3 regions of the Dietzia lutea genome follow, and region 3 is predicted to be linked to each of the others. Evidence: predicted binding sites of a transcription regulator. Region 3 holds the regulator's gene; each other region holds the start of a gene.
The links. Region 3 encodes LexA, which represses DNA repair genes until DNA is damaged. Its sites were predicted from a motif close to CGAACANNTGTTCG; they were not measured.

Region 1 (10,068 bases), 1.3 Mb from region 3:
ACCGGTCTCGCCCTCGGCCGCCGAACCGAAGTCAGCCAGCGAGCCGCTGGCCGCGTCCCCACCGGTCTCGCCCTCGGCCGCCGAACCGAAGTCAGCCAGCGAGCCGCTGGCCGGCGTAGCCGGAGCGGTGGAACCGAGGGCGGCTCCGAGGTCCAGGCCGCCGCCGGCACCGGCACCGGAAGAACCAAGGCCCCCGCCGAGGTTGAGGCCGAGCTCGGCACTCTGCGCGTTGGCGATACCCGGCATGGCGCCGAGCACGAGGCCGGAGGCCGCGATAACGGCCATCATCCGCTTTGCGTTCTTCATAGGAATTGCCTTCCTGTAGTCGTTGACGGCCCGGCGCTTCGGATCCCCTCCTCGCCGGTCCAGCGGGTGGCTTGAACCACCCGCAATTGGATCGTACGCTCAGCTTGTCGACAGAAACCTCGGGCCTGTTACACAGCATCGGCACCCGGCGGAGAACTGGTCCAAGATGCAGCAGTTGTCCAGCCACGCAATTCAGTTGGCCAGAACGCGCTCATGCAGGGCTTGTCGGCCGCCCACCACACCTTATGGTGAGCCCGCACAATTGGCTTTCTTTAATGAAACCACGATGGCAGCCCCAAAGTTAAACGAACTTTCTTCCGCTCGTGCCTTGGGCGGATTCCCCCGCCGGTCGACACACGGCGCCCAAAATCGACAAACTTGAGGTTAACCTCGTGTTGTCCCCAACAACCAGGAGCGTCATGGCACCGAGTACGACCGGAGTCCTCTTCCCCACCGATTCCGCCGGGAACCGCTCGACCGGTCGACTGGCCAAAGAGGTCGTCGCCGACGCACTCGCCACCGTCGACCCGTCCGCAGCCGAACGCGTGCACAGCATCAAGGACTGGCGCAAGGGCTACATCGAACCCTTCACCGAGCTCGTGCGGGTCGGAGTCTCCGACCCGGCGGCCTGGGACGGCGTCGCACGAGCAGCGCTCGACTCACTGCAGTCCCGGATGGTCGGCGTGCAAGAAGCGGACGGCCAACTGGTGGAGACCCCGATGAAGGACTACCTCGCCGTCGTCACCCCCACGTCCACGCCCGGAACCGAGACCATCCAGGGCACGGCGACCCCCGTCCGCGAGCTCTCCATCCCCTTCCGCGGCGAGGAACTGACCGGCGACCTCCTCCGCGCCCGCCTCGACAGGTGGGTCGCGGCCGGCGTCATCGAACCCAGCTGCGCCGACGCACTGAAACTCGTCCAGGACAACCCCGACTGGCTCTCACTCCCCGGCCGCGCCATGCTCGTCTTGGGCCTGGGCTCCGAGATGGGGCCCGCCCGCCGACTCCTGCGGTGGGGCGCCGACGTGCTGGGCGTCGACCTGCCGTCGAGCCCCGCGTGGGACCGCTTCCGCGCCGAGGCCTCCACCTTCGCCGGTCGCCTGCACATCCCCACCGACGCCGACGGGCGCCCCGGGATCGACCTGCTCACCCAGCTCCCCGAACTGGCCGCGTGGGCCCGAGCCGCCGCGCCCGCCCCGCTCACCGTGGGCAGCTACTTCTACGCGGACGGTGGAACCCACGTCCAGCTCTCGTCCGCGGCCGACGCCCTCGTCGTCGACCTCCTCGGCGACAACACCGCCACCGCGCTGGCCTACCTCGCCACGCCGATGGACACGTTCGTCGTCCCCGCCGAGGTCCGCGACGCCGCCGCGGCCGCGCTGGCGTCCCGGAAGATCACCGACATCAAGCGGGTCGTCGGCGCGCTGACCCGCCACAAGCTGTTCTGTCGCAACTATCCCGCAGGTCAGGGCCCCGCCGTCCACGACGCACTGGTCCCCCAGCAGGGCCCCAACTACACCCTCGCCAAGCGCGTCCAGCGCTGGCGCGCCACCACCGCGTTCGCCGACGGCCACACCGTCTCCGTCAACGTCGCGCCCGCCACCGACACCTACTCGGTCACCAAGAACAAGATCCTCGCCAGCACCTACAAGGGCGCCTACGCCTTCGGCATCGAGATCTTCGAGCCCGACACCTCCTCCGCCCTGCTCGCGGCGCTGCTGGTCCACGACCTTCACGTGGGTCGCCCGCAGGTCGACGTGCAGTGGCAGCACGAGTCGTCCGGCGCCGCATCCGGCGGATTGTGGCGTCAGCCCTACCTTCCCCGGACAGCCCTGCCGGTGGCCGCGCTGATCGGTACCGTCAAGAGGTAGGAGCACGCCGCACCGTATCAACGCCGAGAGACCTAAGGACGCCGCAATGCCGAATCCCTTCGCCAAGGGCTGGAACTACCTCAAGGCCTCGCTGGACAAGTCGGTCGACGACAACGCGGACCCGAAGGTGCTCGTCCACCAGGCCATGAACAACGCCCGCCAGCAGCACGAGTCGGTCTCCGACCAGGCCGCCGCGGTGATCGGCAACGCCAAGCAGCTCGAGATCGCCATGGGCACCAAGGCGCGCCAACTCGACGAGGTGCAGGGCCAGATCCGTCAGACCCTGCAGGTCGCCGAGCAGGCGCGCGCCGAGGGCGACACCGCCCGGGCCCAGCAGTTCGACGACCAGGCCGAGCAGCTCGCCGGCCGCCTCGTGGCGCTGGAGCAGGACCTGGAGAACACCCGCCAGCTCCACGGCCAGGCGGTCCAGGCCGCCGAGCAGGCCAAGCAGGCGGTCAAGGAGTCCGAGCAGCGGCTGCGTGAAACGCTCGCGCAGGAGGACCAGCTGCTGCTGCAGGCCACTCAGGCCGAGATGCAGCACCGCTCCACCGAGTCCATGGCCTCGTTGCAAGGCGCCGGCGGCGGCAACTCCCCGACATTCGACGAGATCCGCGCCAAGATCGAGGGCCGCTACACCACCGCGCTCGGCAAGCAGGAGCTCGCCGAGGCCACCGGTGCCCCGTCCACCGCCCAGCTCGACGCCGCCGCCTTCACCCGGGAGTCAGAGGGCAAGTCGAAGCTCGAGCAGATCCGCGCGTCGATGGGCCTGGCGTCCGGGTCCGATGCGGGCGCCGATCGTCAGCTGACGGACGGTGGCGGCCAGGCCGGCGCCTCGGGCGGACAGGCCGGCGCCTCGGGCGAGCAGCCCGGCCAGGGCGATCCGGCCGATCCGGCCGGCGCGCCCGAGCAGGCGGACCCCGAGGCCCCGCGCAACCCCGACGAGGCCACCGATCAGCCGGGCCCCGAAGACCTCTCGGGGCCGACGTTGCCCCGCGACACCAGGGAGTAACGTCCCCCGCGGACCGGATCCGCGATCTATCGTTGATCGGTGCGCAGACTCCGCCGTTCCCACGCCCTCCCACTCCTGGTCCCGGCCCTCGCCGCCGCCCTCGTCGGAGGCGCGGTCGCGCCCGCCGCCGCGCAGTCGCTGCCGGGCGGCTCGACGCCGGACATCGGCTCGGTGATGGGCTCCCTCGGAGGCAGTGTCGACCCCTCGAGCGCGGCCGCCGGCTCGGCGACCGTCGGTTCGACGGGCTCCACCGGCACGGATTCGCTGGTGGGCTCGGGCACCCTCCCTCCGCTGGGCACGGGCTCGCAGAACACGTCGGCCACCCCGCCTATCGGGATGGAGTCCGAGCCCGTCACCGTCTCCGAGGTTCGCCGGGTGGAGATCGGTGATCCGCTGGTCGCCGGCGGCGACCCCCGGTTCGAGCGCTGGTGGGTCGCCTCCGAGTCGATGAACCGCGTGCTGCCGGTGGAGATCTGGCGCCCGGCCTCGGACGCGCCGGCGCCCATGCTCTACCTGCTCGACGGCGTGGACTCGCCTTCGCCCAGCGGTTGGCTCCTCCCGGGCGGCGTCGAGCGGACCTTCGCCGGCGAGCACGTCACGCTCGTCATGCCCGCACGCGCCGACGGCTCTCTCCACGCCGACTGGCAGCGGGACGACCCGGTTCTCAGCCGCAACAAGTGGCAGACTTTCCTCACCGACGAGCTGCCGCCGCTGCTCGAGGCCGACACACAGCCCGGCCACTTGAACGTCGAACCCCTGCCCTTCACCGGCAAGCGCGGCATGGCCGGACTGTCGATGGGCGCGGCGAGCGCGGTGACCATCGCCGAGCGGCGCCCCGACCTGTACGACGCCGTGGGCGCGATCGCCGGCTGCTACACCGCACGCGACGACCTCGGGTTCATCCTCGCCAAGATCGTCGCCGAGACCCGCGGCGGCAACATCGCCAACATGTGGGGCCCGCGCACCGACCCCGACTACCTCGAGAACGACGGTCTGCTCAACGCCGACGAGCTAGCGGGCAAGGCTCTGTACTTCGCCACGGCAACCGGCATGCCCGATGCCACCGAGTGGGACCGCAACGGCCGCGACCTGCTGCGGTTCACGCAGGGTGCGGGCCTGGAGATGGCCACCCACGCCTGCACCGTGGAGATGGACCGGCGACTCGACGAGCTCGGCATCGACGCACGCATCGACTACCTGCCCACGGGGTTGCACAACTGGGACAACTTCGGCCGTTTCGTGGCCCCGATGCGCGATACGCTGATGCCGGCGCTGCGCTGACCGCCGCACGCGCCCTCCACCAGCGAGGAGTCGCCATGTCGACCACGCCCACGGCCTCCGGATACCTGTCCCCGACGGGTGCGGTGGTGTTCCCACGCCGCCTGTCGCTGTCCCGCGAGCAGGCGTGGGCGGCCGTCACCGACCCGACGCGCACCGCGCGGTGGATCGGCACATGGTCGGGCGATCCGGCGAGCGGCACCATCGAGATGACCATGTCGGCCGAGGAGGGCGCGCCGTCCGAGACCGTCGAGGTGGTGCGGTGCGAGGCGCCCGAACTCCTCGTCCTGAGACTCGGTCCGGACGGGTGGGTGGTCACCGTACGGATCGAGGGCGACGACGACGAGGTCGTCGTCTCCCTGGAACAGGACATCGCAGACGCCCAGTCCGCGTCCGACATCGGTCCCGGGTGGGATTTCTATCTGGACCGGTTGGTCGAGGCCGAGGCGGGCCGGGATCCGGAGGCGCTCGACTTCAGCCCCGACTACCACCCCGGCCTGGCCGCGCACTACCGGGAGCTTCTCGGCGGCTAGTCCCTCACCGCCCGGCGCGCCCTCACCGCCCGGCACCCCTTGCCCTCTCGCCACGGGTAGACGAGTTGGAACCCCATCGTGTCGTAGTGGGTTGCTAGTGTTCACTTGATCGAACACACGAGCGATAGTCGCCCGGTCGGGCGGCGATCACACCCACACACGCGAGGGGGCGGGCACGGCCGATGACGCGAGCACAGTCGCACCCGGGCGGCTCCGTCGACTGTCCCGCCATCGCCGCGGCCGGCGCCGCCGCCGTGCAGGCCCTCTACGCCGAGAACATCGCCGCCGCCGCCCGCCTCCGGGCCTGCTACCACCTCTACACCGTCTGCGAGGACGAGCAGGAACGACGCGACCTGGCCGCCGGATACGACCCGCAGGTCGACCTCACACCCGAACACGCCGTCATCGACCCCTTCCACATCGCCTGCGCCGAGATCGTCGCCGCCTACGGCGTGCACAACAACCGTGCCCGCACCCTGCTCACCCGGGCTCGCACCCTGATCACCCGCTTCCCCACCCTGGTCGAGGCCATGGAAACCGGCCGCCTCGACGAGGACACCGCCACCCTGCTCGCCCGCCAGATGCGCACCGTGGACTCGGCCCACCGCGGCGCCGTCCAACGCGAGGTCATCGACTGGCTCATGGCCGCCATCGCCGCCAGCACACGCCCCGGACGCGAGGCCATCCTGGGCACCCTCGACCGCATCATCACCGATCACGACCCCGCCGGCGTCCGCGCCCGCCGCGCCGCCGCCACCCGCGAACGCCACATCCGCCTCCGCCGCGGCACCGACGGCATGGCCGACCTCACAGCCCACCTGACCGCCGCCGAAGCCTCCACCGTCTACGAGGTCCTGCACCGCGCCGCCACCGAGCAGGCCACCCGCGACAAACAGGCCCGCCTGCAGGCCGCCCGCGCAGGCACCGACACCCTCGACGCCGAGTACATCCGCAGCATCGACGAACTACGCGCCGACGCCCTCGTCGCCGCCTTCCTCGACTCCGACCCCACCGACACAGCCGACCAGCCCGGCGACCTCACCCGCGGCGACGCCACGGCAGACACACCCGCCGACGTGCAGACCGGCACACGCGATGGCGCGCGGGCCGGAGCCCGCCGCCCGGCGACCCAGGTCCGCCCCACCATCACCGTGCTCGCACCCCTGGGCCCCGACGGTGAACCCGAGGTCTACCTCCCCCGCGGCGGCCCGGCCACCATCGAGGCCCTCATCGAACTGCTGTCCCGCAGCGTCGGCGCCACCATCACCGTGCCCCACACCGAACCCGGCACCGCCGACGCCCCCACCACAGCCCGCCGCTACCGCATCAGCACCGAACTGGCCCACCGCATCCGCCTACGCGACGGCACCTGCCGCACCCCGGCTGCTCCGTACCCGCCCAGGACTGCGACATCGACCACATCCGACCCTTCAACCACACCGACCCCGACAACGGCGGCCTGACCATCGAAGCCAACCTCGCCATCATGTGCCGCCAACACCACCGCTTTAAAACCTTCCACGGCTGGCACTACCACCTCGCCCCCGACGGCACCCTGACCGTGACCACCGACACCGGCCACACCCTGACCACCCACCCCACCGGACCCCTGGCCCGCTGGCGCCAACGCGAACCCGAACCCGAACCCGAACCAAAAGCGACCAGCGCCCCACCCCGCCGGCCCTGGCTCGACCCCCGACCACAAGCCACCCACTGGCTCCGACGCGCCCGACGCCTGGCCGCCGAACGCGCCGCCAACACCACCACACCACCACCCACAACCAGCCACCCCACCACCGACACCGACACACCGCCCTTCTAGAGGGCGAGGGCTGTCAGCGGTGCTTGAGAAGAACCGCGCGAATCCCTTCGTGGAATCCGTCGCGCAGTCGGACGCGCTGCGCCTCGGTCAGAGTGAACTCGTTGAGCATCTGGCAGGCGAACTGCAGGAGCGGACGGTCGATAGCCGGGGGGAGCACCCCGCCGGACAGCAGGTGGGCCTCGTCGCGCTGAGCCTCGGTCGCAGCCTGCTCGTACCACCAGGTGGCGTACTGCTGCCCGACGTCGAAGGGTGTCTGCTCACCGGAGGAGGTCCACACCTCCTCGGGCAGCGGCACGAACTTGGACCGCAGCGGGCGACGGTGAGGGGCCATCATCGACGGGTTCGGCCGCGAAGACCCGTTCGCCGGCCCACCCGCGGCCGAGGACTTCTGGACCGACCCGGCGTGATCGGCGGGCGAAGGCGAAGCCTGCGGCGTCGGGCCCGGTTTGGGCGCCAGGTCAGCAGGCGTGACCGCAGATGACTCCTCCGGCCGCGAAACAGGCGTCGCGGCGTCCTGCCCGGGCAGCCCGGCCTCGGCCTCCTGGCCGTCGTCTTGGCTTTCGACCCGGGCGGCGCATTCCTGCTCGTCGGCGGCCAGTTCCTCGGCGTCGGCGGCGCGTTCCTCGTCAGCGATCGTCAGCCGGGTCTCGTCGGCGACGGAGGTCGCGGCGGCGCGGTCTGCCCGCAGGTCCACCTCCATCAGGTCCACCGACTCGTGCGTGTCCGGGTCATGTCCGTCTTCGCCCGGATGGGCGGGCGAGGCCGTCGGCGTGCGCACCTTGGGCGGTATCGGCCCCTCGAGGACGCGGATCTGCATGGCGTCGTGGAAGTCGGTGCGGGGGTCAAGCACCGTCGTCGTGTCGCAGGTGTGGCGCAGCGCCGACGAGATGGAGTCCCAGCCGAAACCCACCAGGTGCATGCGTACGCCGGCGTCCACGGCCACCCGGACTCCGGGGATCATGTCGGCGTCACCGGTGACCAACACCATGTCCGAGCAATGCCCCTTGTAGGCGGCCTGGATCATGTCCGCGACGAGGAGGGTGTCGACGGCCTTCTGGGTGCGGCGTTCGCCCCACTCGATCAGCTGCCCGGCGCGCAGCTGGACACCCTCGATAACACGCAGAGTGCGTTGATACCGGTGCGGTCCGGAGTCCGGGATGCCGTCGTACCAGTTCTGCCGCTGTACGGGCTGATCCACGAGGCTATGGGCGACCTGGTCTAAACGGTGCACGACCGTGGCCAGTGATATCTCCAGCTGACCTCGTGCACCCTCCTCCCAGGAATTGTAGAAACTTGCCAGTAGATAGGACGTATCCACTAGGACGAGTGTCCGTTCAAGCATGATGACCACTACCTGTTCTGTCTGTTTACGTTGACTTCAAGCATGCCGCAGGTCGGCTGGCCCCGCAGGGTCCGCCGCCGTTCATCGTCAGGAGCTTCACCATGTCGCACCCCGCCACCACTTCAACCGATCTGACCGAAAGGGTCGTGCTGGTGACCGGCGCAGCCCGAGGTCAGGGACGGGCGCACTGCGAGGCCTTCGCCGCCTCGGGCTGTGACGTCATCGCGTTGGACCTGTGCCGGGACATCGACACGGTCCCCTACCCCATGGCCGAGCCGGCGGACCTGGAGGCCACCGCCGAGGCGGTGCGGGCGCTGGGTCGGCGCTGCGTCACGGGCATCGTCGACGTCCGCGACCTGCCGGGGATGCAGGAGGCGGTCGACGCCGGGGTCGCCGAACTGGGCGGCCTCGACTTCGTGGTGGCCAACGCCGGGGTCTCGCCGCAGCCCAGCGCCACCTGGGAGCGGTCCGAGGAGGAGTGGGACAGCACCATGGACATCAACCTCAAGGGCACCTGGATCACCACCAAGGTGGCGATCCCCCACATCCTGGCCACCGGCCGCGGCGGCTCGGTGGTGCTCATCAGCTCGATGGTGGGCCTGCGCGGCGGCTCGTTCACCGGGAGCTACGCCACCTCGAAGTGGGCCGTCCGCGGTCTGGCCAAGGCGCTCGCCGGAGAGCTCGGCTTCTCCAACGTCCGCTGCAATTCCATCCACCCGGGCAACGTCCGCACCCCGATGATCGACAACCCCTCGATGATCGAGATGATGTCCAGCGGCAAGGGCACCACGCTCGAGGACACCGCGGAGACCTACAGCAGCATGACCCAGATGCCCCAGCCGTGGGTCGAGCCGTCCGCGATCGCGTCCATGGCCCTCTACCTGTGCAGCGACATGGGCGCCGGCATCACGGGCGCCTCGATCCCCGTCGACCTGGGCGGTAGCGAGAAGTTCGGGCTCTGAGCCCGACCGACCTCAGAACACACGAAGGCCCGCCCCTCGACAGCAGGGACGGGCCTTCGTGTGCGGCCGGGCGGAGAGCCCGGCCTGGGAGATCAGGCGGCCTCAGGACTCGTCGGACGCGGCACGCTGAGGGTCGACCCGGTGGCGCTCCACACCAGGGACCAGAAGATGTCGATGACCGGCTGGATGGCGCGCAGGAAGAAGTCGTTGGCGTTGCTCATGGTGTGTCCCCTCGGTTGTCGTGCTGGTGCGTACTGGGTCGTACCGCGTTAGGCGCTGTCGTATCCGTGGTCCCTACGCGACGACCTCTATGTCGTCGCGAACCCGCCCGACGTTACACAACCGTGACATCATCTGGGATATCGTCGGCGTTCCGCGCAGGCCAGGGCGTTACCGAGGTCCACGAACAGAACCGGGGGCGCCGCAGACGGCGGGGCACCGAGTCGATTAACCCCACACCATTTCTGTGACCCACGCAACCGGACTTACCTACGCGACCGTAAGTTACGGTACCGTAGCTTCATGGCAATCACCGAAATCCCTGAGTTCGCGCATCTCACCGAGAACGACGTCGAGGCACTCGGCGCCGAGCTCGAGCAGATCCGTCAGGACATCATCGGTTCCCTGGGCGAGCGGGACGCCGCCTACATCCACAACACCATCCGCTTCCAGCGTGGCCTCGAGGTCGCGGCGCGCGCGTTGCTCCTCGTGGGCTCGCGCAACCGCACCGCCTGGGCGGTCGGCGCGGGAGCGCTCGGCGTCGCCAAGATCGTCGAGAACATGGAGCTCGGGCACAACATCATGCACGGGCAGTGGGACTGGATGAACGATCCGGAGATCCACTCCACCACCTGGGAGTGGGACATCGTCGGTACGTCGGAGCACTGGAAGCAGACCCACAACTACCTGCACCACAAGTTCACGAACATCGTGGGCATGGACGAC
Region 2 (10,068 bases), 1.2 Mb from region 3:
CGGTGACCTGCTGGAATGGGTGGAGGACGAGGAATGAGGAACGCGGTGGTGTTCCTGGCGGTCCTGGTCGGCGTCCTGGCGCTGCTCGCGCTGGGCGGGGCGGCGATCGTGCTCGGCGAGGCCGACGATTCCCCGGGGCTGCAGGGGATCGGCGTCCTCGTGGTCATCGGCGCGACGGTCGTCGCGCTCCGATGGCGGGGAGCATGATCCCGGGCGGCCGGACCCGGCAGCACGCGGGACCGCCCGTGTGGCGGACGCCGCTACGGTGGGGTCGTGGCCCCCATCGCTCTGCCGGATTCGCTCCGACTGTCCGTGTTGGCCAGGTCCCGGACCCGCGACGGTGAGTCCCACGTAGAGGCGATCGAGGCGACGCTGCGCCGCGCCGAGCACGCCGACGAGCTGGGCCTGCACCGGTACTGGACCGCCGAGCACCACGCCGTCCCCGGCATCGCGAGCGGCAGCCCGCCGCTTCTCATCGCGGCCGCCGCCGCCCGCACGGCGCGCATCAGGCTCGGCTCGGGCGGGGTGATGCTGCCCAATCACCGCCCGCTGGTCGTGGCCGAGCAGTTCGCCATGCTCGAGGCCATGCACCCGGGCCGCATCGACCTCGGCGTCGGCCGGTCGCTCGGCTTCACCGCCCCGGTCCGCGAGGCGCTCGGTGTGAGCGAGTACGACACCGACGCGTTCGACCGCGACATCACCGCCGTGCGGGACTTCCTCCACGGCCGCGGCCCCGTCACCGCGCTGCCGGTGGTGGAGGACCCGCCACCGATGTTCGTGCTGGCCACCGGTCGCGGCCTGGAGGTCGCCGCCCGCGCCGGCCTGCCGGTCGTCGTCGGCGGCCCGCGCCTGCTGGCCGACCCGACGCCGTTGGAGCGCTACCGGGAGTCGTTCCGGCCGGGCGGGGCCGCCTCCGAGCCCTATGTCGTGGTGAGCCTCGAGGTGATGATCGCCGACTCGACCGACGCCGCACGGGAGTTGCTGCTTCCGGAGTCGTGGGCGATGGCCGAGTCACGCGAGACCGGCGCGTTCGGACCTCTGCTGCCGGTCGGGGAGATCCTGGACCGGAAGTTCCGGCCCCAGCAGCTCCGGCGGATGGAGGAGTGGATGGGCACCGCCGTCCACGGAGACGCGGAGAAGGTGGCCGGGGAGATCGCCGCTCTCGTCGAGCGCACGGGCGCCGATGAGATCATGGCGGCGACGTCGACCTACGACCGGGACGCGCTCGCGCGGGCCGACGCGGCGTTCGCGGGACTTCTCCCGGGGTGACCGCTCCGGCCGGCGCGGCGCGGCTGCCGGGCGGCCCCGCCCCGCCTCGTCGAGGGAGTCGTCCCCGCCCTGTCGAGGGCGGCGCCGCGCGGCTCCCGGGTGGGCGCGGTGGGGCTGGCCTAGTCTGGTGGGGTGCGCCCGCCGTCACAACGGCGCCGGCGCCCCGGCCGAGGCCATCCGCACCAGAACTGAACCACCGGAGGAGACCACATGCCCATCGCAACTCCCGAACAGTACAAGGACATGCTCGACCGAGCCCGCCGGGAGGGTTTCGCGTACCCCGCGATCAACTGCACCTCCTCGGAGACCATCAACGCCGCCATCAAGGGCTTCGCGGACGCGGGTTCCGACGGCATCATCCAGTTCTCCACCGGTGGCTCCGAGTTCGGCTCCGGCCTGAACCTCAAGGACATGGTCACCGGCGCGGTGGCCCTGGCCGAGTTCGCCCACGTGGTGGCGGCCAAGTACGACGTCCTCGTGGCGCTGCACACCGACCACTGCCCCGAGGACAAGCTGGACGGCTTCGTCCGCCCGCTCATCGAGATCTCCCAGGAGCGCGTGGACCGCGGCGAGAACCCGCTGTTCCAGTCGCACATGTGGGACGGCTCGGCCACGCCGCTCGACCGCAACCTCGAGATCGCCAAGGAGCTCCTCGAGAAGACGGCCAAGGCCAAGCAGATCCTCGAGATCGAGATCGGCGTCGTCGGCGGCGAGGAGGACGGTGTCGAGAACGAGATCAACGAGAAGCTCTACACCACGCGTGAGGACTTCGAGGCGACCATCGACGCGCTCGGCGCCGGCAACACCGGCCAGCGCTACCTGCTGGCCGCCACCTTCGGCAACGTCCACGGCGTCTACAAGCCGGGCAACGTCAAGCTCAAGCCCGAGGTCCTCAAGATGGGCCAGGAGGTCGCGGTCGAGAAGCTGGGTCTGAACGAGGGCGACCTGCCGTTCGACTTCGTCTTCCACGGCGGTTCGGGCTCGGCGAAGAGCGAGATCGAGGAGGCGCTGAGCTACGGCGTCATCAAGATGAACGTCGACACCGACACGCAGTACGCCTTCACCCGGCCCATCGCCGCGCACATGTTCAGCAACTACGACGGCGTGCTCAAGGTCGACGGCGACGTCGGCAACAAGAAGACCTACGACCCCCGCTCCTACCTCAAGAAGGCCGAGCAGGCCATGTCCGAGCGCGTGGTCGAGGCGTGCAACGACCTGAAGTCGGCGGGCAAGTCCAAGGGCGCCTGACGCCCTTAGTCGGTTGGCTCGCCAGGCACGTTCGGCCCGGTATGCCCGGTTGGCCCGGTCAGCGGCGCCCCTCCCGTGTGGGAGGGGCGCCGCTGTCGTCTGCGGGCATGTTGAGGGGCGGCTGTGTCGAACGCTTGTGCGGGCCTGGTAGCGGCAGTAGAATCGATCACAAGTTCGATAGAGCTGCGACGCGGGCGGGGGTGACGGGGTTGGATACGACGACGACGAGGGCGTTCGGTCTCGGCGCGCTGCGCGCGGTGGACGAGCCGTTGGAGTTGTTGGACGCGTCCGCGCTGAGCGAGGTGGCGCGGTCGGTGACGCTGGCGCAGAACCTGGCGGGAGCCACTCGGCTGCATGCCGCGCACCTGCTGGTCGAGAGCTTCAAGTCCCTGGACGAGGCCGCCCACGGCGAGCCGGGCGCCGATGCCCGTCCCGCGCATGCCCGCCTGGATCCGGCCGACCGGGCCCGCCACCACCTCGCCGCGGCACTGGCGATGACCGGCTGGCACGCCCGCCACCTGGTCACCGCCGGCGTGCAGATCCACACCCGCCTGCCCCGCCTGCGCGAGGCCGTCGAGCGGGGGCTGCTGCCCGAGCAGTTGGCCATCGACGCCGCCTGCCGCCTGGCCTCGATCCCCGACGACATCATCGGCGGCGTCGAATCCGATGTCGTGGCCCGCCTGGCCCGTGACCTGGCCGGCGGTCACCGACCCAGCCGCACCGCCCTGGACACCACCGTCGACGCCTCCCGCGAACGCCACGACCCCCAAGGCGCCGGCGACGCCGTCGACGCGGCCGCCGACAAGCGTACCGTGCGGTTCCGCCCCGAACGCGACGGCATGACCAGCATGTGGGCCCACCTGCCCTCCGGGGACGCCGAGAAACTGCGCCGCCGCATCGACGCCGCCGCCCGCGCCGCCGCCGAGACCGGCCACCCCCGCACCCGCGACCAACTACGCGCCGACGCCCTGGTCGCACTCGGCGACCCCAACACCACCGACATCGCAGACCCCCCACCCGACCACCCGGCCGACAACAGTGCGGCCGACCCGGCCACCGCAGGCGCGACCGCCACCGCCGCCGACACCGATGGCGGTGGTGCGCCGCTGGGGGCCTCGTGGGGCACCGACCAACCGGTGCGGATCTCGGTGATCGACAGCATCGCCCAGGGCCTGCCCAACCGCGTGGAGTTCGTCACTGGCGCCTACGCCAGCTTCGACTGGCTCTGCGAGGAACTGCTCTCCGGCGGCGACGCGAAAGTCCGGTTCGAACTGCTCGACCCGCAACCCGGCACCGAGGACACCCCCGACGCCGCGCTGAAGTACCGCATCAGCCCGGCCCTGGCCGAACGGATCCGGCTACGCGACGGCACCTGCCGCCACCCCGGCTGCACGGTCGACGCCCACGACTGTGAGATCGACCATGTCATCGCCTTCGACCACCAGCGTCCCGACCTGGGCGGGCCGACCGCCGAGTGGAACCTGGTGTGCCTGTGCCGAAAACACCACCGGGAGAGAACCTTCGGCCACTGCGCCTACCGGGCAGGACCCCTCGGCGAGCTGACCATCATCACCGAAACCGGACACGAACACCACACCAGACCCCATGGCCCCCTGGCCCAGGCCCGCGACCGCATCCTCGACCACCGCTGGCACCAACACCTCGACCGACTCATCGCCGACGACGGCCACCTCACCAACCCGCCCGGCGTCGAAGGCACCCTGCGCGCCACCTCCCGCGGCGACAGGCCGGAGCAGTCGACGTCGCCAGAACGCCCAGGGCGGCCGGCGTGACCAGGCAGACCCGATCAGCCCGGCTGCTGGTCCTCGGGCACCGAGCCCATTCCGACGCCGGGCTGGCACAGCTTCCAGGCGCCGTCCTCGTCGCGCATCCGCACCTGCTCCGGAACGGAACCGTCCGACTCGGATTCGACCGTCGCCATCGCCTCCGCGCCGCCGTCGGCGATCTCGACCCCGGTCACCTCGAGATCCTGCGGGAACGACCCCGCGATCGACTCGCGGAACATCGAATCGAGATCAGGCCCCGTCGCCTCGCTCGACGCGGTGATCGTGTCCACCAGCTCCTGCGGGACCCGGTTCTCCGCGCACATATGACTGTTGAACTCGTCGAACGACTCCGCCGAGCTCATCTGCTCCAGCGTCTCGGCCACAGCCCGCTCGGCCCGCGCCGACGACGACAACGGCCCGGCCAGGAACGCCCACGCGACCGCGGCGACCACGACCAGCGCCACCACGGCCACCGCCGCGAGCACACCACCCCGGCCCGGGCGACCGACCCGCCCGTCACCCGACGGACGTGCCCCACCCTTCGGGCCACCGCCCGGTCGTCCTCCGGGGGTCGGCTCCCCGGCGGGCGGCTGCTGGCTCGTCGTCATCCACTACTCCCGATACACCCGTCGTCGGCCCCGGACGGGCCGCGTCGACCCGCCACCGTAGCGGACCAACCTGTGACTCGGCGGGTGCAGGGCGGAGCCCGGCAGCCCCGTCAACGGATCAGGGAAGCGGACCGACGGGCTCCAGCTGGTCCGTGCCATGGCGACTGCGCCAGCTGGCCAGCGGATACGCGCCGCTGTTCGGCTCCTCGCGAGCGACGACCGCCCAGAAGTCGGCGTGCGCGTAGTCGGTGGTGAACTCGACCACCGTAAAGCCGTGGCGGTCCAGATCCACACAGCGCACGTGTCGGTTGAGCTGGGAGAGTGCCGCCTGTGCGGTCTGCGAGAGCGGATTGCCCTCGGGCAGGTTCAACATGTCGTCGATGTTGTTACTGGTGATCGACGGGGTCACGAACTCGATCGCCCCCACACCGGCTCCCGGGTAGTTCGCCGCCTCGAACGGCACCTCGATGGCCCACGAGGTGTGGATGTCACCGGTGAGGAACACGGTGTTGCGGGTCCCGGCAGTGCGGATGACCTCCATCAGGCGGCGGCGCTCGCCCGCGTAGCCGTCCCACTGGTCGGGGTTGTAGGTGATGCCCTCGCGGGGAGCGCCCAGCAGCTCGGTGAGCGCAGCGGTGGTGCGCGGCTCGAGCGGCGGGAGGAGGACCGGTGAGAACATCACCGAGTTGCCGATGACGTTCCACCGGGCGGTCGACGAGCTCAGGCCGCGGGCCAGCCACTCGAACTGATCGGCGCCGGTCATGGTGCCCGTGACGTCGATGGCGTGACCGTCGAAGCGGCCCGGCTCCTCGGAACGGTAGGACCGCAGGTCAAGCATGCTGATCTCGGCCAGCGAGCCCCACCGCAGCCGCCGGTAGAGGTGCCCGCCGTCGCGCAGGGCCTCCGGCCGCACGGGCATCCACTCGAAGTAGGCCTGCCAGCTGGCGGCCTTGCGGTCCTCGAACGGCCCCTGCTCCGGACTGTGGTTCGCCGCACCGTGCGCCCAGTTGTTGTCGGCGAGCTCGTGGTCGTCCCACGTGACGATCCACGGCACGTGCGCGTGCAGCGACTGCAGATCGGGGTCGGTGCGGTACTGGGCGAGGCGGATCCGGTAGTCGGCCAGCGTCACGATGTCGTGCGCGGGATCGTGCGGGCGGACCGCGCCGAACTTGCCCGTGTACTCGCCGTGGCCGTACTCGTAGATGTAGTCGCCGAGCTCGATGATCGCGTCGAGGTCGCCGCGCGCCTCGAGGTGGCGGTAGCCGGAGAAGTACCCGGCCTCCCAGTTGGAGCAGGAGACCACCCCGATGCGCCAGCGGCCGGTGACCGGGAGCGTCCCGTCGGCGGGCGCCGTGCGGGTGCGACCGGAGGGCGAGGTCTGCCCTAGTGCGCGGAAACGGTAGTGGTACCAGCGGTCGGGAGCCAGACCGGTGCAGTCGAACTTGACGGTGTGGTCGCGGCCGGCGTCGGTGACGATCGAGCCGGACCGGACGATGGTCGCAAAGCCGGGGTCCAGAGCCACCTCCCAACCGACTGCGACGGGGGCGCCCAGTCCGGATCCGGGGACGGCCTCCGGCGACGAGGTCACACGCGTCCAAAGGATGACACGGTCGGGCATCGGGTCACCGGAGGCGACGCCGTGCTGGAAAACGTCGCCGACCGCTGGCGCCCCTACAGCGCCACCACCTCCCCCCGCCGCCGCGGACACGATCGCGGAGCGCCCCGCCAGAGCGCTGGTGCCGACCGCAGCACCGGCCAGAGCGCCGGCTTTGAGGGCGCTTCGGCGGGTGATTCCGGGCGTGGTGCGGGCGGGCTCAGATGGTGAAGATACGGTCATGTGTCCAGTTTTGCGGGTTTCCTTATCCTGTGGAAGGAAACGTCCGGACTGGTCACCGGGATGTCATGCTGCCGTCGCCGACCGTTCGCCTTCCCGGGAACTCCGCGCCGTTTCACCGGTGCCCTCTTCTTCCCCGCGGTCCGGCACCTCGACAACCGGTTCGCCGATCCGCTCCGGAGCGGCGGTCTCCCGGACCAAGCTGTTCAAGCGGCCCTGCTTCCGGATCGCAGGTCGATACGGCCCCATCGAAAGAAAAGCTCTCATCGCAAGGGGAGACGAGTTTTCGTGGACAATGGGCGGCATGACCCAGTTCGGAGATCTCCTCGGCCCCCCGCCCACCCGTCTGACCGGCGATCCGGAGGCGGAGGACGCCCTCGCCGCGGGCGAGGACCCCCGCACGGTCGCAGCCGACCATCCGGCGGCGTCGATCGCGTGGGCCGAGCTCGCCGAGCGCGCACTCGACGCCGGCGACGCGGTGACCGCGTACGCCTTCGCCCGCACCGGTTACCACCGCGGGCTGGACCAGCTCCGCCGCCACGGTTGGAAGGGCTTCGGCCCGGTGCCGTACGACCACGAGCCGAACCGCGGATTCCTCCGCGCGGTCGCGGCGCTGGCCCGCGCCGCGCAGTCGATCGGCGAGGAGGACGAGTACATCCGTTGCCTGGATTTGATCAATGAGTCGGACCCGCACGCCGCCGCGCCTCTCGGCCTGGCGTGATCGTCTAGACGCCCGCGCGCTGGGCGTCTACGCCGCGCTACCGGTTCCGCTGAGGACGCGGACCCGGCGACTGGCGTACGCGCTCCTGCCGATCCTGCAGTGCGGCCTGGCCGCCGGGATCGCCTGGTACATCGCGTTCGACCTGCTCGGACACCCCGCGCCGTTCTTCGCGCCCATCGCGGCGGCCATCGCCCTGGGCACCGGCATGGGCCGGCGGGTGCGCCGCGGCATCGAGCTGGTGATCGGCGTCGTGGTGGGCGTCGGCCTGGGCGATCTGCTCATCGCGCAGATCGGCTCCGGCCCGTGGCAGATCGCCGCGGTCGTGGTGCTGGCGATGTCTGCGGCCGTGTTCCTCGACCGGGGCGCGCTGGTCGGGACGCAGGCGGCGTCGTCCGCGATCCTCGTGGCCACCATCCTGCCGCCGGGCTCGGCGGGCGGCTACGAGCGGATGGTGGACGCCGCCGTCGGCGGTGTCGTCGCGCTGGTGGCGATGTCGCTCATCCCCGTGCACCCGCTGCGGCGCGCCCGGCGCGAGGCCGCGTCGCTGTTGGGCGTGGCCTCGTCGGTCCTGGCAGAGGTCGCCGAGGGGTTGGACCGCCGCGACTCCGACCTCATCCGCGAGGCGCTGCAGGACGCCCGTGACACCCAGCCGGCGATCGACGCGGTGTCCGAACAGCTCGCGGGGGCCCAGGAGCTGGTGCGGATCTCGCCGTTCTACCGCCGGCGCCGTCCGGAGGAGGTGGAGCTGACCCGCATCCTCCACCCGCTCGACAACGGCATCCGCAACATCCGCGTGCTGGCGCGGCGGGCGATCGTGGCCGTCGACGACCAGGTGGACGTCCCGCCCGCGCTCAGTTCGCTGCTGGCCGCGCTCGCCGACGCGGTCGAGCTGCTCGCCCAGCGGGTGGCCGCCGACCCCGACGCGCCCGGCGCCGCGAAGGTGCTGCGGGAGTTGCGCGCGGTGTCGGCGCGGGCCAAACGGGAGCTGGTGATCGGCTCCGGAATGACCGAGACGGTGATGCTCGCGCAGATCCGGTCGATCCTCGTGGACGTGATGCAGGTGGCGGGCCTGAGCAAGATCTCGGCGCTGGCCACGCTGCCGCCGACGGTGCGGACGCCGGCCGTGTCGCCGGAGCTGCTCGAGGAGGAGTGGCCGGACTCGCCCGACCGGCCCGCGCCGGAGATGCCGCCGTTCAGGGCGACACGAGCCTCCATGGCTCGGTATGACGGTAGAAGGTCGTCCTCTTGACGGCCCGCCGGCCGGTCACCCCGTCGCGGGTGAGCAGGCCTGCCTCGGTCCCCAGCTGGACCGCGCGCGCGGCGAGCCACGGCCGTCGTCGCAGCCAGCGGGGACGGGCGGCCGTGGCGACGACGCCCGGCAGGTCCGGCGTCGGGCGGACGGTGAGGGCGTCGATCTCGCCGGAGAAGACCCGGTTGTCGTCGGCGTAGGCCTCGCCCACCAGGTGGCCCCCTTCGGGACCGCGGACGGTGGCCTCGCCCACGAGGGCGGTTCCGGTGTCGTCGCGCACGAGGGGCACCTCGCGGGCACTGCCCCGGACGCCGAGCTTGGCGGCCTCCGAGCCGGTCGGAAGGCCGTACGCCCTGGTGGCAGGCGTGGGTTCGTCGGCGACGTAGGCGATCTCCACGTCGAGGTTCTCGGTGCGCATGAGGCGGGTGAGCAGCGCGGACAGTCCGGCGTCGGTACCGCACACGACCAGCCGTCGGCGGGTGCCGACCTCGGAGAGCGCGCGGGTGACCTCCTCCTTGGTGGGGACCGCACTGACCTCGACGCGAGGGTGTTCGCCGAGGACCGTCGGAACCGGCGCGGAGCCGCAGCGGATGACGATCATGACCTCCATCATGACCGCAGCGGCCGGAGTGGGCGAACCTGGGGCAGGATGGAGGTGTGCATGCACAGGCGCACGACATCGATCGCGGCAGCATCGATCTCAACTGCGACCTCGGGGAGGCCCGCCGGGGCACTCCGAGGTGGTCGGCCTCGCTCGCGCCGCACGCCGGGCCCGACCCCGGCGACGCCGCCCTGCTCGACGTGGTGACCTCCGCCAACGTCGCGTGCGGCTTCCACGCCGGCAACCGGCCCACGATGAACGCGACGGTCGTGGCAGCCGCCGAGCGGGGCGTGGCGGTGGGCGCGCACCCCTCGTACCGGGACGCGGAGAACTTCGGGCGCGTCGAGCACGACCTCGACCGCGAGGCGGTCGCCCGGATCGTGGCGTTCCAGCTGATCGAGCTCGACATGGCCGCGCGGCGCCACGGCTCGCGGGTGAGTTACGTCAAGCCCCACGGGGCCCTCTACAACCGCATCGTCCACGATCGCGAGCAGGCCGCGGGCGTCGTCGATGCGGTCCTGGCCTACGCCGCGGTCGCCGACGAGGATCCGCTGCCGATCCTCGGCCTGCCCGGCGCGGTGGTCCTGGCCGAGGCCGAGAAGGCGGGCCTGCGGGCCGTGACCGAGGCGTTCGCCGACCGCGGCTACCGACCCGACGGCACCCTCGTGCCGCGCGGCGAGCCGGGAGCCGTCATCACGGACGCCGACGAGGTCGCCGCCCGGGTGGTGGCTATGGCCACGGGGCGGGAGAT
Region 3 (10,068 bases):
TCCGCTCGACGCTCGCCCGGTGGGGGGCCGACGTCCCGGTCGGACGGCCCGGTGCCCCGCCGGCGCCGCACGAGGCGGTCCCGGATGCCGCGCTGATCGCGTGGTGGCTGCTGGACCGTGCGGAGATCGGCCTGACCAGGGCCTTCACCGGCGTGACCGGGCCGTCGCCCACCACGCCGCAGGTCGGGGCGGACGACCTCGTCGTCGTCGTCGCCGACGGACCCGCCTCCCTCGCGCCGCGCGGCCCCGTCCCCGAGGACCCGCGCGGCGTCGACCTGGACGCCAGGCTCGGCCGGTGGCTCCGAGACCCCGGCGGGCTCCCCGACCCCGGGGCCGACGTCGCCGAGGAGATCGGGTGGTGGAGCCGTCCCGCGTGGCTCGTCCTCGCCGACCTCGTGGACTCGCGCGCCGCGCGCGAACAACTGTCCTGGGCACCGTTCGGTGTCGGCTACCACTGCGGGTGGTGGTCATGACCGGCCCGGCCCCCGTCGCCGTGATCGGGCCGACGGGCACCGGCAAATCGGAGCTCGCGCTGGGTCTGGCCGAGCGCCTCGGTGGCGAGATCGTCAACTGCGACGCGATGCAGCAGTACCGCGGCATGGACATCGGCACCGCCAAACTCAGGCCCGAGGAGCGCCGCGGCATCCCGCATCACCGACTCGACGTGCTCGATGTCACCGATACCGCGAGCGTCGCCGACTTCCGCGCCGAGGCCGAGCGCGAGATCGGCGGGATCCGCGACCGCGGGCACGTGCCGATCCTGTGCGGTGGGTCCATGATGTACATCCAGGCGCTGGTGGACGGGTGGAGCATCCCGGACACCGACCCGGAGGTGCGTGCCCGCTACGAGCGGCGGCTGGAGGAGATCGGCGTCCGCGCCCTGCACGCCGAACTCGCACGGGTCGACCCCGAGGCGGCGCGGACCATCCTGCCCACCGACCCGCGGCGCACCGTCCGCGCCCTGGAGGTCGTCGAGCTCACGGGGCGGCCGTTCTCCGCGTCCCGACCGGCCATCGGCGAGCCACGATTCGGTACCCGTCTGATCGGCCTACGGTGCGCGCTGCCCGAGCTCGATGACCGGCTGGCCGCCCGGACCTCGACGATGTTCGCCGACGGGCTCGTCGAGGAGGTGCGGGGTCTCGTCGGCGTCGGGCTCCTCGAGGGCGTCACGGCCCGCCGCGCGATCGGCTACGCCCAGGTGCTCGACGAGATGGACGACGCCCTGCGGATCGACGACGAGGGGTTGTCCCGTGCGGAGGAACGGACGGTCATCGGCACCCGCCGCTACGTCCGCCGTCAACGGTCGTGGTTCGGACGCGACCACCGGATCCGCTGGATAGACACCGACACCCGTGACCGGGCCGACGACGCCCCGCGGCCGCTGGACGAGGCGCTGCGGATCCTGGGGGAGGGGACGCGATGACGGCGCCCGGCGCCGGGCGGTCCCGCGTCCAGTCCGTCGACCGCGCGTTCTCGTTGCTCGACGCCTTGTCCCGCCGCGGGGGACGCGCCAGCCTCGGCGAACTGGTCGCCGACACCGGGCTGGCCGCCGCGACCGTCCACCGGCTCTGCGGCACCCTCGCCGAGAGCGGACACCTCCGCCGCGACGCCGGCCGCGGCTACCTCCTCGGCCCCCGCCTCCAACGGATCGGGGACGCGGCCCAGCGCGCGACCGCCTCGTGGGCGGAGCCCGTGCTGCGGGCCGTCGTCGAGGGCACAGGGGAGACCGCCAACCTCGCCGTCCGGGAGGGCGACGGCGTGGTCTACCTCGCCCAGGTGCCCTCGCCTCACTCGATGCGGATGTTCACGGAGGTGGGGCGGCGCGTCGAGGTCCACTGCACGGCGGTGGGCAAGGCCCTCGTGGCGGGCGACGACGACGCCGACATCCGCGCCATGCTGGAACGGGCCGGCATGCGCCGCTACACCGACTCGACCCTCGTCGAGGTCGGCGCGCTGATCGAGCAGATCCACGAGGTCCGACGCCGGGGCTTCGCCACCGACGAGTCCGAGCAGGAGGAAGGGGTGCGGTGCGTGGCCATCGCCGTGGGCACCGGCGACGCGGCGTTCGCGATCTCCGCCTCCGGGCCCGAAGCCCGCTTCACCCGAGACCGGAGGGACGCCGCCGTCGACGTCCTCCGGGCCGCGGTAGGGGGTCTCCTCGGCTGACCGTGCGGCGTGGCGCCGTCCCGATACCGGAGATCCGCTACTCCCGGCCCGGATTCGCTACCTCTGCAGGGGTAGCGGATGCCGAAGGGAGTAGCGGATTCCCGCGAGGGTCAAAGCCCGTTCGCGGCCTTGAACTCGCGGCGACGGCGGTGCAGGATCGGCTCGGTGTAGCCCGACGGCTGCGTGGTGCCCTCGAGGATCAGCTCGCGGGCCGCCTGCCAGGCGATCGAGGACTCGACGTCCGGCGCCATGTTCCGGTAGGCGTCGTCGCCCTCGTTCTGCTTGTCGACGACCTCGGCCATGCGGCGCAGCGAATCCTCCACGAACTCCGCGGTGACGATGCCGTGGCGGATCCAGTTGGCCAGCAGCTGCGAGGAGATCCGCAGCGTGGCGCGGTCTTCCATGAGGTTCACGTCGTGGATGTCCGGGACCTTCGAGACGCCGATCCCCTGCTCGACCCAGCGGACGACGTAGCCCAGGATGGTCTGGCAGGAGTTGTCGACCTCCTCCTTCTTCTCCTCATCCGACCAGTCGGTGCTCGGCGCGAGCGGCACCGTGAGGATGTCGTCGACGCTCGCGCGACGACCGCCGGCGAGGAGCTCCTCCTGGCGGGTCAGGACGTTGACGCGGTGGTAGTGGGTGGCGTGCAGGGTGGCGCCGGTCGGCGACGGGACCCAGGCGGTGTTGGCGCCGGCCTTCGGCTGGCCGATCTTCTCGGCGAGCATCTCCGCCATGAGGTCGGTCTTGGCCCACATGCCCTTGCCGATCTGCGCGCGGCCCCGCAGACCACACGCCAGGCCGGTGTCGACGTTGAAGTCCTCGTAGGCGTTCATCCAGCGCGCGGACTTCATCTCGCCCTTGCGGATCATCGGCCCGGCCTCCATGGAGGTGTGGATCTCGTCGCCGGTGCGGTCGAGGAACCCGGTGTTGATGAACACGACACGCTCTGTGGCCTCCGCGATGCAGGCGGCGAGGTTCACCGACGTGCGGCGCTCCTCGTCCATGATGCCGACCTTCAGGGTGTTGGCCGGCAGGCCGAGGAGCTTCTCGACGCGGCCGAACAGCTCGGTGGTGAACGCGACCTCGTCGGGCCCGTGCTGCTTGGGCTTGACGATGTAGATCGACCCGCTGCGGCTGTTGCCGCGCTCGTTGCCCTCCGCGATCCCGTGCATGCCCGCCAGCGCGGTGATCAGCGCGTCGAGGATCCCCTCGGGCAGCTCGTTGCCCTCGGCGTCCAGGACCGCGGGGTTCGTCATGAGGTGGCCGACGTTGCGGACGAACAGCATCGATCGCCCGTGGAGGCGGACCTCACCGGAGCCGTCGGGGGAGGTGTAGACACGGTCGTCGTTGAGGACGCGGTTGAACGTCTTACCGCCCTTGCTGATCTCCTCGGACAGGTCGCCCTTCATCAGGCCGAGCCAGTTGCGGTAGCCGAGCGTCTTGTCCTCGGCGTCGACAGCGGCGACGGAATCCTCGAAGTCCATGATCGTCGTGACGGCGGACTCGAGGACGACGTCCTTGACGCCGGCCGCGTCCGTCGAGCCGATGGGGGAGTCCGGGTCGATCTGGATGTCGATGTGCAGGCCGTTGTTGCGCAGCAGCACCGAGGAGGGGCTGGCGGCATCCCCGCGGTAGCCCACGAACTTCTCCGGGTCGGCCAGCCCGGTGGTCGCGCCGTCCGCGAGCGTGACCCGGAGCGCGCCGTCCACGACCGCGTACCCGGTGGTCCCCACGTGGCTGCCGGAGGCCAACGGCGCCGCGTCGTCGAGGAACTCACGAGCCCACTCGATCACCTTGTCGCCACGGACCTTGTTGTAGGAGTCGCCCTGCTCGGCGCCGTCGGTCTCCGGGATGGCGTCGGTGCCGTAGAGGGCGTCGTAGAGCGAACCCCAGCGAGCGTTGCCGGCGTTGAGGGCGAATCGTGCGTTGGTGACCGGCACGACGAGTTGCGGACCGGCGACGGTCGCGATCTCCGCGTCGACGTTCTCCGTGGTGACCGAGACCGACTCGGGCTCCGGCACGAGGTAGCCGATCTCCCGGAGGAACTCCTTGTACGCCGCCTGGTCGATCGGCGCCGGGTTCTCGTGGTGCCACGCGTCGATCTTCGACTGCAGGTCGTCCCGCACGGCGAGCAGTTCGCGGTTCCGGGGAGCCAGGTCCGCGAAGATCTCGGAGGCACCGGCCCAGAACGCGTCGGGGTCGACCCCGGTGCCCGGGATCGCCTGGGTGTTGACGAAGTCGAAGAGGACCTCGTCGACCTGGATACCGCCGACGGTGATGCGTTCGGACATCGATGCTCTCCTCAGGTAGGGGATCGTTCTCCCCACCGACTCTAATGTCCTCGTCGTGGCGCTTCATCCGCCATTTCCGCAGTGCGGAATGACGGTCGGCCGCTAGTACGATCACGACATGACTCCGGACCACACGCCGACGGCCACCGACGGCATCGCCTTCCTCAAGGGCCACGGCACACTCAACGACTTCGTGATCCTGCCCGACGACCACGCCGAGCTCGACCTCGACGAGACGCTGGTCCGCGCGCTCTGCGACCGACGCGGCGGCATCGGTGCCGACGGAATCCTCCGGATCGCCACCGCCGGTGCCCTAGTCGATCGCGGGGTTCTTCCCGCGCTCCCGAACGGGGTCGACCGCGCGGACTGGTTCATGGACTACCGCAACGCGGACGGTTCGATCGCCGAGATGTGCGGAAACGGGGTCCGGGTATTCGCCCACGCGCTGGTGGCCACGCACCGGGCCGACACCGGAACGATCGCCATCGGCACGCGTTCCGGGCCGCGGCCCGCGACGATCGTGTCCCACTCCGGCGACGACGCCGTCGTCCGGGTCGACATGGGGGAGCCGCGGCTGCTCGGACTCTCCTCGGCCGAGCTCGGTGGCCGCACCTTCGCGGGCGTGGCCGTCGACATGGGCAACCCCCATCTGGCCTGCATCGTGCCCGGGCTGGACGCCGCGACTCTGGCCGCCTTGCCGGTCGGCGACGCCCCGACCTTCGACCGCGATTTCTTCCCACACGGCGTCAACGTGGAGATCGCCACGCCCCTGTCCGAGGGGCGGGTGACCATGCGCGTGCACGAGCGGGGAGCGGGGGAGACGATGTCATGCGGGACCGGCATCGTGGCGACGGCGGTCGCCGCTCTGGCCGACGCCGGACGCGGCACCGGAGACGTCGTCGTGGCGGTCCCCGGCGGGGAGGTCAAGGTACATCTGACCGACGGCGGTTCGACTCTCATCGGCCCGTCCGCGCTCGTCGCGAGCGGCCGGTACCACGGCGGGGCATATCACACGGCCGTGCACGCGACACACACAGCCCCGATGTGAGATGATGCAGGGGAATGACTATTGATCACACGGCCGCCGAGCGGCCGACACGCGACCTCGATCCATCCATCGGCGAACTGCAGCTCGAGGAGAGATCCTCGCTGCGCCGGGTGGCGGGTCTGTCCACCGAACTCCAGGACGTCAACGACGCCGAGTACCGCCAGCTCCGCCTGGAGCGGGTCGTACTGGTGGGCGTGTGGACCGAAGGGTCCGCAGCCCAGGCGGACGCCGCGATGGCGGAGCTCGCCCAGCTCGCCGAGACGGCCGGCTCCGAGGTCTGCGACGCTCTCATCCAACGCCGCGACAAGCCGGACGCGGCGACCTTCATCGGCTCCGGAAAGGTGAGCGTCCTCAAGGACGTCATCGCCGCGACGGGTGCCGACACCGTGATCTGCGACGGCGAGCTCACCCCGGGTCAGCTCCTCGCGCTGGAGAAGGCGATCAACGTCAAGGTCATCGACCGGACGGCGTTGATCCTCGACATCTTCGCTCAGCACGCGACCAGCCGCGAGGGCAAGGCGCAGGTCTCCCTCGCACAGATGGAATACATGCTCCCCCGCCTCCGCGGGTGGGGTGAGTCGCTCTCCCGACAGGCGGGTGGCCGGGCCGGCAGCAATGGCGGCGTCGGCCTGCGTGGCCCCGGTGAGACGAAGATCGAGACGGACAGACGCCGTATCCGCGAGCGCATGGCCCGGCTGCGTCGCGACATCAAGGGCATGAAGCAGTCCCGCGACACCAAGCGCTACCGCAGGCGCGCCACGCCCGTTCCGTCGATCGCGATCGCCGGATACACCAACGCCGGGAAGTCGAGCCTGTTGAACCGGATCACCGGCGCCGGCGTCCTCGTGCAGAACGCGCTGTTCGCCACACTCGATCCCACCACCCGCCGCGCCGACCTTCCCGACGGGCGGCCGGTCGTGTTCACCGACACGGTCGGCTTCGTCCGGCACCTGCCCACGCAGTTGGTCGAGGCGTTCCGGTCCACGCTGGAGGAGGTGGTCGACTCCGAGCTGTTGCTCCACGTGGTGGACGGTTCGGACGCGTTCCCCCTTCGTCAGATCGAGGCCGTCCGCAAGGTGATCAACGAGGTTGTGGAGGAGCAGAACGCCGAACGACCTCGCGAGTTGGTGGTCATCAACAAGATCGACGCGGCCGATCCGGTGGTGCTCACCGAGCTGCACCACGCCCTGCCGGACGCGGTCTTCGTCTCAGCAGCCACCGGGCAGGGCGTCGACGAGTTGCTCGAACGGATCATGCAGATCGTGGCCTCCGGAGACATGGAGCTGACTCTCGAGGTCCCGTACACCCGTGGTGACGTGGTCGCACGGGTCCACACCGAGGGTGCGGTGGTCGAGGAGGAGCACACCGACCGCGGTACGCGCCTGGTGGTGCGGCTTCCCGCCTCGGTGGCCGGTGAGCTCGGCGAATTCGTCTCGGACAGCGGCACACGCGACGGGGCCGCCTGACCGGTCCCTGCGACGACGACGCCGCCTGACCCGATCACGGGGCAGGCGGCGTCGTCGTCGCAGGGCGGTGTTCAGAGTTTGCGGAACACCGTGACGACCTTGCCCAGAATCGTGGCGTGCTCGCCCGGGATGGGACTGAAGGACGGGTTGTGGGGCAGGAGCCAGACCCCGGTGGAGTCCTTGCGGAAGGTCTTCACGGTCGCCTCGCCGTCGATCATCGCGGCGACGATCTCGCCGTTGTCCGCGACGTTCTGCCGCCGCACCACGACGTAGTCCCCGTCGCAGATCGCCGCGTCGATCATCGACTCACCGACGACCCTGAGCATGAAGAGGTCCCCGGACCCCACGAGATCGGTCGGGAGCGGGAAGACCTCCTCCACGGCCTGCTCGGCGAGAATGGGGCCACCCGCCGCGATCCGACCGAGGACCGGGACGTAGACGGGCTCGACCGCTCCACTCGGCCGTCGGACCTCGCTGGTGGGGGAGCGGCGCCCCCGGGTCTTCTGCCCGGGCACCCCGTGGACGTCGACAGCCCGCGGCTTGTGCGGATCCCGGGTCAGGAACCCCTTCTTCTCCAGGGTCCGCAGCTGATGCGCTACAGACGACGTCGACTGCAGGCCCACGGCGTCCCCGATCTCGCGGATGCTCGGCGGATAGCCGCGCTCCTTGACCGTGTCGTGGATGTGCAGCAGCACACTCTTCTGGCGGTCTGTCAGTGAGTCGAAGTCGGGCTTCGGCATCTCGGGTCCCTTCGGCGAATGGATGTTCGACGTCGTCATCTGTGTACACCCTATCGCCCCTGAGCGGGGAGCGCCACACACACGTTCGAAGAACTTCGTCGCGGAATGGTGACCGTGTCGGAGTCGCGTGATACAACTCTAGGCGTATCGGTATTCGAACATAGGTACACAGAAATCCACACGATTGTGCGAATCCTCTTCGCACACCGTATCGAGCAGGGAGTGGACATGACCATTCTGGAGATGCACTCGCACACCGACTCCACCGTGGGGTGGACCGAGATCTGCGCGGCGGAGCACCGCGCCCCCGCCCAGCGTGCGGACGGTGTCCGCCCGCACGCCGGCCGGGCCGGGGACCGACAGGCCCGCGGGCGTTCCGGGACCCGACCCGGCGCGCGGCCGGTGGGCCGTCGCGACTCCGCCTCGCCCATCCACGGCGCCTCCACCGACCGGGTCGTCGCTCACGCGCCGGCGACCTCGCGGACGTCGGCTCCGCGGCGGATCGTCCAGGCCCGCCCGGTGGCGTCCGACCGTGTGCGCGCCTGCCGCGTTGAGTCGCCGGCCCCGACCCGTGTCGTCGATGACGTGCCCGCCTGGGCACTCCTGGCCTGCGGCATCGCCTTCGGGGTTCTCATGCTCCTGGCCGTGGCGTTCCTCGGCGGGCCCGCCTACGCGTGACCGGCACACCGGCCTCCTAGAATGAGTCGGGGACGATGGTCAATCGTCCCCGCGTCCCGTGGTCTACGTCCTGGGAGGCGTGAAGTCCGGTCGACGAAGGGCCACACGGGAATGTACTGCCCTACATGCCACAACGAGGACTCCCGGGTGATCGACTCACGATCGGTCGACGAGGGTCAGGCCATCCGGCGCCGGCGGGAGTGCCCGGAGTGCGGGCACCGCTTCACGACGCTCGAGACGCCACTGCTGACGGTCCTCAAACGCAACGGCGTCACCGAGGCCTTCAGTCGCGACAAAGTGGTCCGGGGAGTTCGCCGGGCCTGCCAGGGCCGGTCCATCGATGAGGACGCCCTTCGGCGCCTCGCCCAGCAGGTCGAGGACACCGTCCGCGCACGCGGCGCGTCCGAGGTGCCCGCCCACGAGATCGGTCTCGCGATCCTCGGCCCCCTCCAGGACCTCGACGAGGTGGGCTACCTACGCTTCGCCTCCGTCTACAAGCAGTTCAGTTCGGCCGACGATTTCGAACGCGAGATCATCGCGCTCAGGGACCGCCGCGCGACCCTGTGATCCGCCGCGCGAGCCGCTGACCCGCCGGCCCGCGCCGATGGCAGGCCGCTGCTCACACCAGTGGTAGGACCTCCGGCCGCCGGACGGTCAACGCCGGGCGCGGGGTGCGAGCGCGGACGCCACCGCCTTGTCGATGCGCTCGGCCGAGACCGGACGGGACGTACCGAGGGACTGGGCGAACAGTCCCACTCTGTATTCGGCCAGCAACCACCGCAGCTCGCGCGACGAGCGCGCGCCGCCGGGCCGACGTCGCAGAGCCGCGCACGCCTCCTCGACGGTCTCCTCCGACCGCGCCAACCGGGCCGTCAGTTCCCGATGCCGGGCAGGGGACTTCTCCGCCAGGTCGAGTCGGACACCGACCGCCTTCACGTGCCGCTCCAGGTGCGGCAGCACGTCGACCGGATGCCGGGCCAGAAAACCCTTACCCACGAGGAACTCCAGCGACGGGGCCACCGCCTCGGCGACCTCGGCCGGGGCCTCCGCCACACGCACGGACACCTCCCGCGCCGCCACCAACGCGGGCACGACCGCCGAGATCGCCGACGCCACGGCCCCCGGCACCTCCGCCCTGGCGGCGTCCCGTAACTCGCCGAACTCCGCCACCGTCAACACCGGCACGCCCTTACGCCGGGCGATGATCCGGCCACACGCCGCCAGGGCGGCGTCGGAGACCAGTGCCTCGACGCCCCCGTGCGGGTACTGGGTCAGGGCCAGTCGCTGCTCGACCGGGCGACCGCGCAGGATCGAGGAGGCGGAGACGAGGTCGGACGAGATGAGCGTGAGCACCGCTGACGCCTGCCTGGTCCGGCGTTCCTCCTCCGTCGCGCACGCGACCCGGTGGATGCCGTCCGCATCGACGCGCAGGGCGGGGTAGACCGTCACCTCCACACCGTCCACCGTGCCGGTAACCGACGGGGGGAGATCGCCGATGGTGTCGGCACTCCACTGCCGGAATGGCCCGTCGTCCGGCACGAGCCGGGTGTTGAGGGTCTCGCGCACCTTGTCCCGCAGTCGCGTCCGCAGCGCTGCGAGGTCGGTGCCGGACGCGACGACCGTCTCGCCGTCGACCACCTCGAAACGCACCCGCAGGTGATCGGGGAGCTGCGTGGGGT

Region 1: the regulator LexA is predicted to act here: its motif matches at 5,108-5,121, upstream of A6035_RS14865 (DUF222 domain-containing protein).
Region 2: the regulator LexA is predicted to act here: its motif matches at 2,681-2,694, upstream of A6035_RS14485 (HNH endonuclease signature motif containing protein).

Annotation. Positions count from the first base shown of each region.
Region 1 covers NZ_CP015449.1:3,243,045-3,253,112, forward strand. The annotation lists gene A6035_RS14840 (hypothetical protein) at 1-306, opposite strand, end outside; gene A6035_RS14845 (hypothetical protein) at 726-2,177, shown strand; gene A6035_RS14850 (PspA/IM30 family protein) at 2,224-3,186, shown strand; gene A6035_RS14855 (alpha/beta hydrolase) at 3,226-4,467, shown strand; gene A6035_RS14860 (SRPBCC domain-containing protein) at 4,503-4,997, shown strand; gene A6035_RS14865 (DUF222 domain-containing protein) at 5,180-6,460, shown strand; gene A6035_RS18845 (hypothetical protein) at 6,484-6,819, shown strand; gene A6035_RS14870 (NYN domain-containing protein) at 6,833-8,161, opposite strand; gene A6035_RS14875 (mycofactocin-coupled SDR family oxidoreductase) at 8,263-9,123, shown strand; gene A6035_RS19210 (hypothetical protein) at 9,216-9,344, opposite strand; gene A6035_RS14880 (fatty acid desaturase family protein) at 9,646-10,068, shown strand, end outside.
Region 2 covers NZ_CP015449.1:3,150,847-3,160,914, reverse strand. The annotation lists gene A6035_RS14500 (helix-turn-helix domain-containing protein) at 1-37, shown strand, start outside; gene A6035_RS18305 (hypothetical protein) at 34-207, shown strand; gene A6035_RS14495 (MsnO8 family LLM class oxidoreductase) at 274-1,269, shown strand; gene fbaA (class II fructose-bisphosphate aldolase) at 1,480-2,517, shown strand; gene A6035_RS14485 (HNH endonuclease signature motif containing protein) at 2,727-4,310, shown strand; gene A6035_RS14480 (Rv0361 family membrane protein) at 4,325-4,912, opposite strand; gene A6035_RS14475 (alkaline phosphatase D family protein) at 5,031-6,749, opposite strand; gene A6035_RS14470 (DUF3151 domain-containing protein) at 7,051-7,467, shown strand; gene A6035_RS14465 (FUSC family protein) at 7,424-8,716, shown strand; gene A6035_RS14460 (hypothetical protein) at 8,661-9,317, opposite strand; gene A6035_RS14455 (LamB/YcsF family protein) at 9,374-10,068, shown strand, end outside.
Region 3 covers NZ_CP015449.1:1,903,106-1,913,173, reverse strand. The annotation lists gene A6035_RS08705 (class III extradiol ring-cleavage dioxygenase family protein) at 1-473, shown strand, start outside; gene miaA (tRNA (adenosine(37)-N6)-dimethylallyltransferase MiaA) at 470-1,423, shown strand; gene A6035_RS08695 (IclR family transcriptional regulator) at 1,420-2,166, shown strand; gene A6035_RS08690 (malate synthase G) at 2,277-4,457, opposite strand; gene dapF (diaminopimelate epimerase) at 4,576-5,505, shown strand; gene hflX (GTPase HflX) at 5,520-6,971, shown strand; gene lexA (transcriptional repressor LexA) at 7,043-7,711, opposite strand; gene A6035_RS08670 (hypothetical protein) at 7,940-8,389, shown strand; gene nrdR (transcriptional regulator NrdR) at 8,501-8,956, shown strand; gene hrpA (ATP-dependent RNA helicase HrpA) at 9,044-10,068, opposite strand, start outside.